3 regions of the Roseixanthobacter finlandensis genome follow, and region 2 is predicted to be linked to each of the others. Evidence: predicted binding sites of a transcription regulator. Region 2 holds the regulator's gene; each other region holds the start of a gene.

Region 1 (4,759 bases), 1.0 Mb from region 2:
CCGCTGCTGGGGCTAACCTTGTCCGTCTATGGCGTGCTCGGCCTGCGGGCGATCCATTTCCACACGCCCACCGCGTGGGAAGGCTGGCTCTCGCCGGTGATCGGGCTCGCCGCCGGGTTCCTGACCGGCACCACCGGCGTCACGGTGATGCCGTCCGCGCCCTATCTGCAATCGCTCGCGCTGGAGCGGGAGGACTTGATCCAGGCGCTCGGCCTCACCTTCACGGTGGCGAATTTCACCCTCGCCTTCGCGCTCACCGGCGGCGATGCGCCGCTCGCCGATCCGCACGCGGTGATGCTGTCGCTGATCGCCTTGGTGCCGGCGCTGATCGGCATGGAGGTGGGCCGGCGCATGCGCCTCACCTTCTCCCCGGCGACGTTCAAGACCTGCTTTTTCGCCGGCCTGCTCGGCCTTGGCGCGTTCATGCTGGCGCGCGGCTTCTTCATCTGAGGCGCGCCCGCCGGGCGAACAAAAATCCCCGGCCTGAAAGCCGGGGATTTTCGCATTTCAGCGCCGCCTTGGCGGGCTCAGTCGGGCGGGCTCAGTCGGACAGGCTCTAATCCTCGATGCGGTGCACGTCGTGGACGACGATGGCCGCGCTCTTGTCCGGCTTCACCAGCCATTGCGGATGGCGCAAGGTCTTCACCGTATCCTCGAAGCCCGACGCCCAATGGTCGCGCATGGAGGTGCCGGAGAATTCGTAATCCTTGAAGTCGCGCTCGTAATCCTTCTCCTGATAAATCAGGTGGCAGATGTTGACCGCGCCCGACTTCTCGTAATCGGAGATCACCTGCAGATCTTCCTCGGTGCGCAGCTGCTCGGGAATGCGCAGCACCGCTTCCGCATGCCGGGAGCGCAGCAATTGCACCCGGCGGAACAGATCCGTGGTGTAGCGCGTGCGGCTGGAATAGACGATGTCCTTCTGCCGCTCGATCACCTGGAACATGTCGCGGGGCAGATCGCCGCGCGCGGAGAACAGATCAACCTGGAACACCAGGGCGCCCGGATGATCCGGCTGGTCCAGCAGCCATTGCAGCGGGGTGTTGGAGACCACGCCGCCGTCCCAATAATATTCGCCGTCGATGCGCACCGGCGGGAATGCCGGCGGCAGGGCGCCGGAGGCCATCACGTGCTCGGGACCGATGCGGTGGGTCGTATTGTCGAAATAGATGAAGTTGCCGGTGCGCACATTCGCGGCGCCCACGGAAAAGCGCTTCGACCCATTGTTGATCAGGTCGAAATCGACCAGCTTCAACAGGGTCTCACGCAGAGGTTCGGTGTCGTATAAGCTGGTGCCGTTCGCCGAGCCGGTGGGCAGGAGCCAGGGATTGGGAAAACGCGGCTTGAAGAAGCCCGGTTGACCCAAATTCATGGTGACCATCGCGCTCATCTGGTTACGCAGGGCGCGGAAGATGTCGCCGTCGGGGGTGAACGGCCAGATCTTGCGGCCGGACACCGTCTCCCAGAATTCCCGCAGGCGGGCGATGCGGTTTTCCGGAGTATTGCCGGCAATGATCGCCGAATTGATCGCGCCGATGGAGACACCGGAGACCCAGTTGGGCTCGGCACCGGCGATCGAGAGCGCTTCATAGACGCCCGCCTGATAGGCACCGAGCGCGCCGCCACCCTGGAACACCAGCGCGATACGGTCGTAATCCTTGACGATCTCGCTGATATCGTTGGGATTTTCACAGATCCGCGTGCGCATGTCGTTCCCCATCAGCTTGGCGGCCAGCGGCCCGTTCGGCGCGCGAGGGATGGGGCTTCTCCGCCACCCCTCGCCGGACCACGCCGTCGTGTTCGAAGAAGGCAGAATCAGGCATCGGAGCGCAAGCGCCAAGGGGCGGCAAGCGCTCCGGGCCGGATCATTTCGTCTCGGTCATGTAATCGTAAACTACTTCGCCCATGCCGAGCGTCAGGTCGGCGCGCAGGTGCAGGGCGGAAACCACTTCCAGCACCGGCAGCTTGGCGACGTCCGCCATCACGTGCGGATACAGGCCGAGCGCGGCCGGACCGGTCCAGCATTCCTTGAGCTGGATGTCTTCCATATAATAACGCACCAGCTCGCAGATCCGCGGGGTGGCGTCCACATGGGGGATGATCTTGATCAGGAAGCTCGGGGTCTTCAGGGCGGCGAGCACTGCGTCCTTATCGGCTTGCTTGTGCTTGTAGCCCATAGTGGCTTCCACGCACAGGGTCTTGCCATAATGCAGGCGGCCGACCAGGACGTCCTTTTCCACTTCCATCTTGGGGTGGGCATACTTCTTGGGGAAGCCCCACAGCTCGCGGCCGCCGGCGATCGGCGCCTCGTCGTCCAGATACATGGAATGGACGTAGCCACCTTCCACGCCGTTCAGCTTCACCGGGATCACCTGTCCGGTCTCGGTATAATCGCCGAAGCCGGTGGAATCGGGCATGCGGATGAATTCGTACTTCACCAGCGGCTCGTACACTTCGAGCGGCTCCGGCACGACCCGGCGCAGGGCCTCGATGTCGGTGCGGTAGGTGATGATCATGAACTCGCGGTCGAAGAAGCGATAGGGTCCCGGCGGATAGGCGGGATTCGTCAGGGGCATGGAGTAGGCGTTGCGGCGAACGTCCTCGATCTTCATGGAGCATCTCCGACCGGCATGGTGCATCTCGCGCCTGCGAGATGACGCTGACGTTAGCCGATAGCTGTTCGACGTGACAGCCCCGCGACGATCATAACCAAACGGCGGCACGGCGCGAAATTGATCGGGACCGCCGCGCCTTGCGGGTCGCGCACCTCACCCCACCGCCCCCGCGCATAGCTAAAATTCCAGCAGGCCGGCGCTGCCGCCCAAGGTGCCGAAGGCCACCGCGCCACCGTCCTTGCGCCAGGCGATGGTGCTCACCGCCGCGGCGTCGGGCGCCCGCAGCAGGATTTCCGCGCCGTCGGTCAGGCGCACCATCAGCACCATGCCGTCGTCATAGCCGCAGGCCATCACCGGGTCCTTGGGATGGCACGCCACCACGGTCACGCGGCCGCCGCTGGTGGAGGGCGCCTGCATGGAGGGCTGCTTGCCGATCGGGCCGTCCTTGGTGGCGAACGGCCACAGCACCACTTCGGTGGAACCGGATGAGGCCAGCCATTTGCCGTCATGGGTGAATTCGAAGCTCTTCACCCGCGCGGGATAGCCGGTCATACGCATGTGCGCGCCGTCCGACAGGCGCCAGCCGTGCAGCGAGGGTTCCTGCATGGTGGTGATGATGAAGCGCCCGTCCGGCGAATAGGTGACGCCGAGATGGGAGCCCTTCCATTCCAGCACCTCGGGCTTCACATCGACGGCGTTGGGATACCACAGGCTGACCCCGCCATAATGCGCCACCGCCACCCGCAGCCCCTTGGGCGCGAAGGCGAGGCCGCCGACGGTCGAGGGTGCGGCAAAGCTGCGCACCTCGCCTTTAGCCGGCACCAGGAAAGCGGTCTTGCCGGCGGAATAGGCGACAGCGCCGTCCGGCCCGAGCGCGATGCGGTCAATCCAGCGGCCGTTCTGCGTGGCGATGGTCTTCGCTTCGCCGCTGGCCAGCATCTCCATCACCTTGCCGTCGTCGCCGCCGGTCACGAGCCGCTGTCCGTCGCCCGCGGCGCACAGCACCACGCCGTCATGCAGCGCAACCGTGCGGTCCGCGTCGGGAAAGAGCGCGGTGCCGGTCTCGGAAATGAAGACGCAGGTGCCGCGAAGGAAGGCGGCGGCGGCGGTCGCCCCGTCGAGGGCGAAGGTGCGCACCTTATCGGTGAGCGAAGACGGCGTGGACGGCATTTCGGGCGACATTCCATGAAGGCGGTCGGATGCCGCCTTCATAAGCCAAGGCCGCGGGCTTGTCCCGCCATTGGGCCATGCGGCGGGCGCGGCTCTGGATTTCCCTGCGCTTTGATGGCCTAAGGGGCGGCTCTCTTGGTCGCTTGCTCCATGTTCGATACTCGCCTGCCCATCGACGCCATTCTGCCCGCCCTCACCGCGACGCTGCGCGCGCGGGCGAGCGCCGTGCTGGTGGCCCCGCCGGGCGCCGGCAAGACCACGCGCGTGCCGCTGGCGCTGATGGACGAGCCCTGGGTCGCCGGCCGGCGCATCCTGGTGCTGGAGCCGCGCCGCCTCGCCGCCCGCGCCGCCGCCCACCGCATGGCGCAGACGCTCGGCGAACGCGTGGGGGATCGGGTCGGCTACCGGGTGCGCCTGCGCTCGGAAGTCTCGAAACGCACCCAGATCGAGGTGATTACCGAAGGCGTCTTCACCCGCATGATCCTCGACGATCCGGAATTGTCCGGCGTCGCGGCGGTGCTGTTCGACGAATATCACGAGCGCAGCCTCGACGCCGACCTTGGCCTCGCGCTGGCGCTCGATTCGCAGGGCGCGCTGCGTGAAGATTTGCGCCTGCTGCCCATGTCGGCGACGCTCGATGGCGCCCGGGTCGCCGCGCTGCTGGGCGGGACGGGCGATCCGGCGCCGGTGGTGGAGAGCGCGGGCCGGGCCTTTCCCGTCACCACACGCTATCTCGGCCGCGATGCCCGCGCGCCCATCGATGCCCAGGTGGCGGAGGCGGTGAAGACCGCGCTCGCCGCCGAACGCGGCTCGGTGCTCGCGTTTTTGCCCGGCGCGGGCGAAATCCGCCGCACCGAAAACCTCCTGCGCGCGCAAATGCGCGATTCGTCCGTCGATATCGTGCCGCTCTATGGCGCGCTCGATGCCGCCGAGCAGGATCGCGCCGTGCTGCCGGCACCTGCCGGGCGGCGCAA
Region 2 (4,759 bases):
CGGCAAGTCCACCTTGCTGCGCGTGTTCAACCGCATGTATGATCTCTATCCCGGCCAGCGCGCCGAGGGTGGCGTGATGTTTGACGGCGTCAACATCGTCGGCAAGGAGCTGGACCCGACCGTCGTGCGCACGCGCATCGGCATGGTGTTCCAGAAGCCCACGCCGTTCCCCATGTCGATCTATGACAACATCGCCTTCGGCGTGCGCCTGCACGAGAACCTCAACAAGTCGAAGATGGACGAGCGGGTGGAAAGCTGCCTGCGTAAGGCCGCCATCTGGGAAGAGACCAAGGACCGCCTGCACACCTCGGCGCTCGGCATGTCCGGCGGCCAGCAGCAGCGCCTGTGCATCGCCCGCACCATCGCCGTGCAGCCGGAAGTGATCCTGCTGGACGAGCCGACCTCGGCGCTCGACCCGATCTCCACCTCGAAGATCGAGGATTTGATCGACGAGCTGAAGCAGGATTTCACGATCGTCATCGTGACCCACAACATGCAGCAGGCGGCGCGCTGCGCCGATATCACCGCCTTTTTCTACCTGGGCGAGCTGGTCGAGGTCGCGCCGTCCGACGTGATCTTCACCAATCCCAAGCAGATCAAGACCCGCGACTACATCACCGGCCGCTTCGGCTGACCAAGCAAGGATCTGCCAGATGTCCGACCATACCGTCTCGGCCTTCGACGCCGAGCTGAAGGAGATCGGCCGCAAGGTCGTCGAAATGGGTGGCCAGTCCGAGCGCATGGTGGCCGATGCCGTCAATGCTCTGATCCGCCGCGACACCGCTGCCGCCCAGCGGGTGATCCTGCTCGATGCGAGCGTCGATCTGCTGCAGCGGGAGATCGAGGAAAAGGCCATCATCTGCATCGCCAAGCGCCAGCCGGTGGCGAGCGATCTGCGCGACGTGGTGGCCTCGATCCGCATCGCCTCCGACCTGGAGCGCATCGGCGACCTCGCGAAGAATGTCGGCAAGCGGGTGCTCGCCATCGAGGGGGAATATCATCCCCAGAAGCTGGTGCGCGGCGTCGAGCACATGTCCGACCTGGTACTGGAGCAGCTTAAGGAAGTGCTGGACGCTTATGCCAGCCGCGACCAGGCGAAGGCCGTGGATGTGTGGGTCCGCGACAGCGGCATCGACACCATGTACACCTCGCTGTTCCGCGAACTCCTCACCTATATGATGGAAGATCCGCGCAACATCTCGGTGTGCACGCACCTTTTGTTCTGCGCCAAGAATATCGAGCGCATCGGCGACCACGCGACCAATATCGCGGAAACCATCTATTATATGGTTTCAGGGCAGATGTTGTCCGAAGAGCGCCCGAAGGCGGATGTCTCCAGCGAGACGACCGTCGCTTTCCCGGGGCATAGCCTTCAGGGGTAAAATCCGTGCCTGCGCGTATCTTGATTATCGAGGACGAGGAACCCCTGACCCTTCTGCTCCGCTACAATCTGGAGTCGGAAGGTTATTTCGTCGAAAGCGTCGGGCGAGGCGATGAGGGCGAGACCCGGTTGCGCGAAAGCGTGCCGGACCTCGTCATCCTCGACTGGATGCTGCCGGGCTTGTCGGGCATCGAATTGTGCCGCCGCCTGCGGACCCGCCCGGAAACCGAGCGGCTGCCGGTCATCATGCTCACCGCCCGTGGCGATGAAACGGAACGCGTGCGCGGCCTCGCTACCGGGGCCGACGATTATGTGGTGAAGCCCTTTTCCGTGCCCGAGCTTCTGGCGCGGGTGCGGGCGCTGCTGCGGCGGGCGAAGCCGGAGCATGTGGCCACCTTGCTGCGGGCCGGCGACATCGAGCTCGACCGGGAGACCCACCGGGTTCACCGCTCCGGCCGCGAGGTCCATCTTGGGCCGACGGAATTCCGCCTGCTGGAATTCCTGATGCAAAGTCCCGGACGGGTGTTCTCCCGCGAGCAATTGCTCGATGGCGTGTGGGGGCAGGATGTCTATATCGACGAGCGCACGGTGGACGTGCATGTGGGTCGCCTGCGCAAGGCGATCAACCGGGGGCGGCAGTCGGATCCGATCCGCACCGTGCGCGGCGCCGGCTATTCGTTCAACGAGATGTTCGCCCGCGTCCATTGAGCGATGTGGCCGAAGGTGCGGGCGCGTGCCCGCATGTCCTGTCGCATTCACGCCCGCCGCGCGCCGGTCCACGGTCTGCGGCGGGTTTCAAAAGCGAGAGATCGTGACTGCGCGGACAATAGCGGCGCTCCAGGCCAAGACCCATATGCCCGTCAGGGAGGGGTTCCCTCCCCGGCGATAGGGAGCCTCCTCATGGCCCGGCATATCTTCTCGCTCAACCATATCTTGTGGCGCAATGATGTCTTCCCGCGCAACCAGGCCCTCGCGCCCGACCAGCCCTTTGCGGGCCGCAGCGGTCTCGATGGCCGTCAGGCGCGTCCACAGCGGCCCGTTGCGGGTGGTGAGGGCGCATCGCAGTCCGGACGAACCGCGTGCCCTGCCGCGCTGGCCGTTCTCGGCCTCCTCGCGCTGTTGCTCGCGCTGCCGGTGACGCGCGCGCAGGCAAGCGCATTCACACCCGAGGCGCATTGCGCGGATGTTGCATCCCTGGTCTCGCGTGCGGGCGGCGCTATTCTGGAAACGGCCCCGGAAACCTTCCACCGGGTCGTCCGGGACAATAGCTTCTGCGATCCCGACGGGGTGGCGCGGCCGACCTACGCGCCGACGCAGGATAATCCGGCCTGTTTCGTCGGCTACAAATGCAGCGATTATCCCGTGCGCTAAAAGCGTTTTCGAGCGAAGTGGGCACCGGTGCGCGTGAAGAAAACGCGCTCACGCAACAGGCAGGCGTTTTCGAGCGAAGTGGGTACCGGTTCGCGTGAAGAAAACGCGTTAAACAAAAAGCTAGGCGTTTTCGAGCGACAGGAAAGAGGCTCGCTCGAAAACGTTTGGGCCGCGCGGCTCCGCGGTCGCGCGGGCGCCGCTCAGATGCGGGCGACGCGCCGGTCGCGGCGGCGATCCTGCGTGGGCTGATAGGCCATCCGCGCATGGGTCGTGCAATAGGGCATGCCGGTGAGGCTGCGGCCGCCGCAGAAATAGAAGTTTTCCGTGCCCGGCTCGCCGATCGGCCAGCGGCAGGTGCCTTCCGTAAGGTTCATGATCGTGCAGCGCTGGCCCATGGCGACGACATTGCCGCCGGTGGCCGGACGCGGCGCGGGCGCGGGTGCCACGAAGGCTTCCAGTGCGGGGGCGAGCGCGGTGTTGCCGATGGTTTGCGGCTGCGGCGCGGGCTTGTTGGCGGGCGCTTCAGGCCGGGCCTTGCGCGGCCGCGCCGCGGGGACCGTTGATTTCGCTCGGCCGGAGAGGCCGAGGCGGTGCACTTTTCCGATCACCGCATTGCGGGTGATGCCGCCCAGCTCGCCGGCGATCTGGCTTGCGGAAAGCCCTTCGCCCCAGAGCTTCTTCAAGAGTTCGACGCGCTCGTCGTTCCAGCTCATCGCTCTCCTCCTTCGACTCTTCTCCCGCACCCAGGCGCGCCATTGCACGCGGGTTCGCAGGGCCCAACGTCACTTGGGGAACAGGCCTGCACGAGATGTCGTGGTCGGCCACGAGCAAACTACAATATGCACGCCCGCCCGCACAGAGTCGGAATGCATTCCCGCGCCGTTGTCCCCAAGTCGTTACGATCAGGTTAACGGCTGCGCTCTGTTGACCTCCCGCGCGCGATCATTAGAATCCCTTTTTGTCGGGCCGCCCCGCGAGGGCGGCCTTTGGCGTTTCTGATGTCCGGCGAGACGCTCCGCGTTTCGCCCCACCCCAAGAGGAGGGGTTTCCGTGATCACCCCCGTTCTGCCGACCTATGCGCGCATCGACCTGGTTTTTGAAAAGGGAGAGGGCTGCTGGCTCGTCACGACGGACGGGCGACGCTTTCTCGATTTCACCGCCGGCATCGCGGTCAATATCCTCGGGCACGCCCATCCCTATCTGGTCTCGGCCCTGACCGAACAGGCCGGAAAGCTCTGGCACACCTCGAACCTGTTCCGCATCGTCGGCGGCGAGCGGCTGGCGGAGCGGCTGAAGGCGGTGACCTTCGCGGACACCATGTTCTTCACCAATTCCGGTGCGGAAGCGCTGGAGTGCGCCATCAAGATGGCGCGCCGCTATCAATATGTGATCGGCGCTGAGGCGAAAAACCGCATCATCGCGTTCGAGGGCGCGTTCCACGGGCGCACGCTCGCGACCATCGCCGCCGGCGGCAATGCCAAATATCTCGAAGGTTTCGGCCCGAACATGCCGGGCTTCGACCATGTGCCGTTCGGCGATATCGAGGCGGTCAAGGCGGCCATCGGGCCGGAAACCGGGGCGATCCTGGTGGAGCCGATCCAGGGCGAAGGCGGCGTGCGCGTGCCCTCGCCGGATTTCCTGCCGCAATTGCGGGCGCTGTGCGACGCCCATGGCCTGCTGCTGATCCTCGACGAGGTGCAGTGCGGCGTCGGGCGCAGCGGAAGTCTGTTCGCTTACCAGACCTCGGGCATCCTGCCCGACATCATGGCGGTGGCGAAGGGCATCGGCGGCGGCTTCCCCATGGGCGCGTGCCTCGCCACCGAGAATGCCGCCCGCGGCATGACGCTCGGCACCCACGGGTCCACCTATGGCGGCAACCCGCTCGCCATGGCGGTGGGCAATGCGGTGCTGGACGTGGTGTTGGCGGACGGCTTCCTGGAGCGGGTGCAGGCCATCTCCGCACTGCTCGTGCGCACGCTGAACGAGATCAAGGACCGTCATCCCGCG
Region 3 (4,759 bases), 2.3 Mb from region 2:
CGGTCATACATCTCCCGCACGATTTCGAGCCCGTGGGCCTCAAGCGCGGGGACGGTCGCCTTCACGAGTAGCACGGTCTGATTGCTGAGGGTCTGCGACATTCTTCTCTCCCAGAGACGGCGCGGGTCGCCGCGTTACAAGCGATGGAAACACCGTCCAGGAGCAGGGTGGCGCGTCATGGCCGGCCTCTCTCGCGAGAGAGGCGGCGGGGCAGGATGCGGCTCTCACCGTGCGAGGCGGCAGCGCATGACTTAAATCATGCATCTGATATGCATGTATCAGTGCGGCTCGAAATATGCAAATCCGATGCATATATTTAGACATGGGGGGAGCGCAGGGGGATCCATGCGACTGACGCTGTACAGCGACTACGCCATGCGGGTGCTGGTGTATCTGGGAACCCACGGAGATCGGCTATGCTCGATAGCTGAGATCGCGCGCGGCTACGGCATCTCGCAGAACCATCTCATGAAGGTGGTGAATGACCTCTCGCGGGCAGGATATGTGGAGAGTGTCCGCGGCCGCTTCGGTGGCATCCGCCTCGCCCGCCCGGCAGAGTCTTTGAATATCGGCGACGTCATCCGGCATACCGAGGAGGGGTTCGACCTCGTGGATTGCTCGAAATGCGTCATCGCACCGGCGTGCGGCCTGACCAAAGTGCTCTGCGAAGCGGTCGCCGCATTCTTGCAGGTTCTTGATCGCTATACCCTGGCGGATCTGATCGGCCGGCGGGCTGCACTCGCCGGTATCTTTTCTCTTTCGTCCGCGAACGCGAGCGTCAAAGCCTCAGAGCAGATCGCAGCTTCGCCCCGGCCGGAGGTGCACTCGGTCTCGGCCAGGACCACGCGGCGGAAGAAGACACCGGCCGGATGACCGTCGGTACCGCAGCTTTGCTCCATATCTTCGGCTTTGGGGCAGAGGAAACGGAGGGCCAGTCCCTGGACATCATCATTTCCGAACCGTTCCGCGCCCGCCATTGGGCCGGGTACCGCCAGGCGGTCGCGAGCGGCGAGAGCCGCTAGAGCATTGTCTTCACGCGAACCGGTATCCACTTCGCTCGAAAATGTTCTCATCCAGCCCTAACCCAGCAAGGCCCCGGCCGCGTCCTCGTCGGTGATCAGCACGTGGCACAGGCCGGCGCGCAGGGCGGCGCGGATGATCGCGACTTTCTGCACGCCGCCGGCTGCAAGCACGCGCTCCTTGATCATGAGCAGATCCGCCAGCGTCGGATTGACGATGCGCGCCGTCAGCGGGTGGGTGACTGTCGCGCCCTCCGCTGTGAGGTAATGGCCGCAGATATCGCCCACCGCCCCGGCCTCCAGCAGCGCGCGGCGCGTTTCGGGTGAGATGACGCCATATTCCAGCGCCTTCGACTGGTCCGACAGGTCGATGGCGCTTAGCAGCGCCACATCGAGATCGCGCGCCATGGCGAGCACCGTGCGCACCGGCTCGCTGGCGACCAGCGCGTCGCGCAGTGCGGCGGTTTCGGCGAACATGGGGGCGGTGACGTAATAGCAGGTGGCGTCGAGCGCGCGCGCGATCATGGCGGCATTGTCGAACGGGTTGATATAGGTGCTCTGCGCCAGCCCGCCGCACAGCAGCACCACGCGGCTGCCATCGCCCGAGCGGCGCTTCAGGTTTTGCGCGGCGGCATTGATGGTGCCGCCCCAATTGATGCCGAGCGCGCCGCCCGGCGGCAGCGCTTGCGACACATAGCGCCCCGCCGCCGCCCCGATGAAGGCGCGCACGTCCGTGTCCGCCATGGGCGCGGGCACGACGATCGCGCGGGTGAGGCCGAACCGCGCCACCAGCAGCGCTTCCAGCTCCACGCAGGCGCCCACGGGATCGGTGATGGTGATCTGGACGAAGCCGCTCTCGCGCGCCTCGCCGAGGATGCGGTTGACCCGCTTGCGGGTGATCTTCAGGCGCTGGGCGATGGCGTCCTGGGTCTGACCTTCCTTGAAATAATACCAGCAGATGCGAGCGATGAGCGCGGCGTCGGCGCCGGCCTCCCCGTTCTCGCTGTCACCCGCCGGCGCTGTCTGAGTTTGGTTCACCGCATTGTCCTCGTCTCGGCCGTCCGCGCGGGATGTCCTTGCTAGAGCGTTTCCCCGATTCAGGGAATCGCGGAAACGCTCGGTCTTGTTGTGTCCCGCGCGTTTTCATCACGCGAACCGGTCTCCGGTTCGCGAAAACGCCCCGGGCGCGCGGGGGCAGGTGGCAGCAGCGCACCCGTACTTTCCCCTATTGGTACATATGTTCCTTTATCGTCACAAATGTGTTGTGACGTTTTGATATCCCTCCAGCCGACGAAAACAGCTTTTGCATCGCGCCCGCCAGGGGTGATGGTCGCGCGCATCGCGGCCGTGCGCCGGGGTGCGATTTCCAGGATGGATCGAGTGATGGGTGAAACAGAGCAGGCGGCCGCGCGGGTCGCGTCCGAGGGGACGCCGGGCCGCAGTGTCAGCGTGAACGGGCGCGCCTATGCTTGGCCGGCGCAGCCGACCGTGGTGGTGTGCTTCGATGGCTGCGACCCCGCCTATGTGGCGGCGGCGCGCGCCGCGGGCGTCGTGCCGACCCTGGAGCGCATGTGCCGCGAGGGCTTTTCCGCCCTGGCGCTGGCGGCGATGCCGACCTTCACCAATCCCAACAATGTCTCCATCGTCTGCGGCGTGCCGCCGGCGGTGCACGGGGTTTCCGGCAATTTCTATCTCGATCGTGAGACCGGCGCGGACGTCATGATAGTGGACGCGACGCCCATGCGCGCGCCGACCCTGCTCGCCGCCTTCTCGCAGGCGGGCGCGAAGGTTGTCGCCGTCACCGCGAAGGACAAGCTGCGCAAGGCGCTGGGCCACGGCCTCGCCGGCATCGCCTTTTCCGCCGAGAAGGCCGATGCGGCGCGCGCGGACGAGAACGGCATCAGCGATCTCGCCGCCCTGGTGGGGCGCGGCGCGCCGGACCAGTACAGCGCCGATCTTTCGCTCTATGTGCTCGATGCCGGCATCCGCCTGCTGGAGACGCGCCGGCCGGACCTGAGCTATCTGTCCCTGTCCGATTATGTGCAGCACAAGCACGCCCCCGATGCGCCCGAGGCGCTCGCCTTCATGCAGGCGGTGGATGATCGCCTCGCGCGCATCCTGGCCCTCGGCGCCCGGCTCGGCATCGTCGCCGACCATGGCATGAGCGACATGGCGACGGCCGACGGCACGCCGAACGTGATCTATCTCGGCGATCGGCTGGACGCGCTGTTCGGGGCGGGCGCGACCCGCGTCATCTGCCCGATCACAGACCCGTTCGTGCGCCATCATGGCGCCCTCGGCGGCTTCGTGCGGGTGCATCTGCAACGACCGGACGTCGCGCCCGAGGCGGTGCTGGACGCGATCCGCCAGATGCCGGGCATCGCCCTTGCCGCGCCGCGCGCGGAAGCCTGCTTGCGGTTCGACCTGCCGGAGGATCGCGAGGGCGATATCGCGGTGATCGCCGGCAAGGGCATCGCGCTCGGCGCCCATGCGCGCGATCACGATCTGTCGCAATTGTCCGGCGCGCGCCTGCGCTCCCACGGCGGGCTGGAGGAACAGGTGGTGCCGTTCATCCTCTCCCATCCCCTGAAAGCGGACCGGGCGGGGCGGCTCCAGCTGCGCAATTACGATGTGTTTTCCGTGCTGCTCAACGACGTGGCGGCCTGAACATGCGCCGCGCCATCCTGCTCATTCTCGACGGTCTGCGCCGCGACCTCCTCTCGCCGCGGACCACGCCGCGCCTCGCCGCATTCGCTGGCGGCGCCGAACGGTTCGACGCTTATCGCACGGTGTTTCCCTCCTGCACGCGCGTGGTTTCCGCCAGCCTTGCCACCGGCTGTTATCCGGCGCGCCACGGGCTCCAGGGCAACACCATGGCGCTGCTGGAAGGCGGCCATCTGGTGCGGCACGATGCCGGGCATCCCGATTTCCTCCAGCACAAGCGGCGCGTGACCGGGCGCTCGCTCGCCATGCCGACCCTGGCCGAGCGGGTGAAGGACCACGGCGGCGCGGTGGTGTTCTCCAACGTCTCGCCGGGCGCGGCCTATGCCCATGATCCCGACGGGCACGGCCATGTCTATCATCGCGCGGGTTCGTTCGGCCCCGGCCGGGTGCCGATGGACGAGGCGTGTGCCCTGCGTGTGGGGCTGGATGTCGCCGGCGACCGGGCGATGGCCGAACGCTTCATCGCCGAGGCGGTACTGGCCCCCACGCCGCCCGCGCTGGCGGTGCTCTGGCTCGGCGAGCCCGATGCGAGCCAGCATGCGTTGGCGCTCGGCTCCCCGGCGCATCTGGCGATCCTTGCAGAAGCCGATCGCACCGCCGGGCGCGTCATGGACGCGGTGGCGGGCCTGCCCGATCGCGAGGAGGTGCTGTTCCTGGTGGGATCGGACCACGGCCACCAGAGCGTCGCCGGCGTGGTGGATGTGGAGGCGGAACTGGTCGCCGCCGGGCTGAAGGACGCGACGGAGTCCGACGAGGTGGTGGTCGCCTCCAACGGCACGTCGGTGCTGATCTATCTGCATGTGGACGCTGAGGCGCGCGCGCCGGCGCTCGCTCGTTTCCTCGCGGCCTGCGACTGGGCCGGCACGGTGATCGCGCGGGATAAGCTCGCCGAAATCGGCCAGGCGGGGGACAATGGCCTCGCCTTCGCGGTCTCCCTGCGGGCGAGCGATGCGCCGAACGCCTTCGGCATCCCCGGCAGCAGCCTTGCCGCCCGGCGGGCGGGGGAGAAGAAGGCG

What was found. Region 2 encodes PhoB, which activates phosphate uptake and scavenging genes when phosphate is short. Its sites were predicted from a motif close to TGTCATNNANCTGTCAT; they were not measured.
Region 1: a site for PhoB is predicted at 2,686-2,702, ahead of V5G24_RS24435 (acetoacetate decarboxylase). Genes of this name have one in related genera too.
Region 3: a site for PhoB is predicted at 2,269-2,285, ahead of phnA (phosphonoacetate hydrolase). Genes of this name have one in related genera too.

Annotation. Positions count from the first base shown of each region.
Region 1 covers NZ_CM195536.1:5,266,681-5,271,439, reverse strand. The annotation lists gene V5G24_RS24445 (TSUP family transporter) at 1-450, shown strand, start outside; gene V5G24_RS24440 (patatin-like phospholipase family protein) at 557-1,708, opposite strand; gene V5G24_RS24435 (acetoacetate decarboxylase) at 1,866-2,612, opposite strand; gene V5G24_RS24430 (WD40 repeat domain-containing protein) at 2,793-3,785, opposite strand; partial or broken gene hrpB (ATP-dependent helicase HrpB) at 3,936-4,759, shown strand, end outside.
Region 2 covers NZ_CM195536.1:951,541-956,299, forward strand. The annotation lists gene pstB (phosphate ABC transporter ATP-binding protein PstB) at 1-634, shown strand, start outside; gene phoU (phosphate signaling complex protein PhoU) at 654-1,382, shown strand; gene phoB (phosphate regulon transcriptional regulator PhoB) at 1,388-2,089, shown strand; gene V5G24_RS04585 (hypothetical protein) at 2,282-2,752, shown strand; gene V5G24_RS04590 (GcrA family cell cycle regulator) at 2,953-3,465, opposite strand; gene V5G24_RS04595 (aspartate aminotransferase family protein) at 3,803-4,759, shown strand, end outside.
Region 3 covers NZ_CM195536.1:3,252,433-3,257,191, reverse strand. The annotation lists gene hmpA (NO-inducible flavohemoprotein) at 1-101, opposite strand, end outside; gene V5G24_RS15445 (Rrf2 family transcriptional regulator) at 346-873, shown strand; gene V5G24_RS15440 (hypothetical protein) at 870-1,022, shown strand; gene V5G24_RS15435 (sugar-binding transcriptional regulator) at 1,080-2,057, opposite strand; gene phnA (phosphonoacetate hydrolase) at 2,403-3,686, shown strand; gene V5G24_RS15425 (alkaline phosphatase family protein) at 3,689-4,759, shown strand, end outside.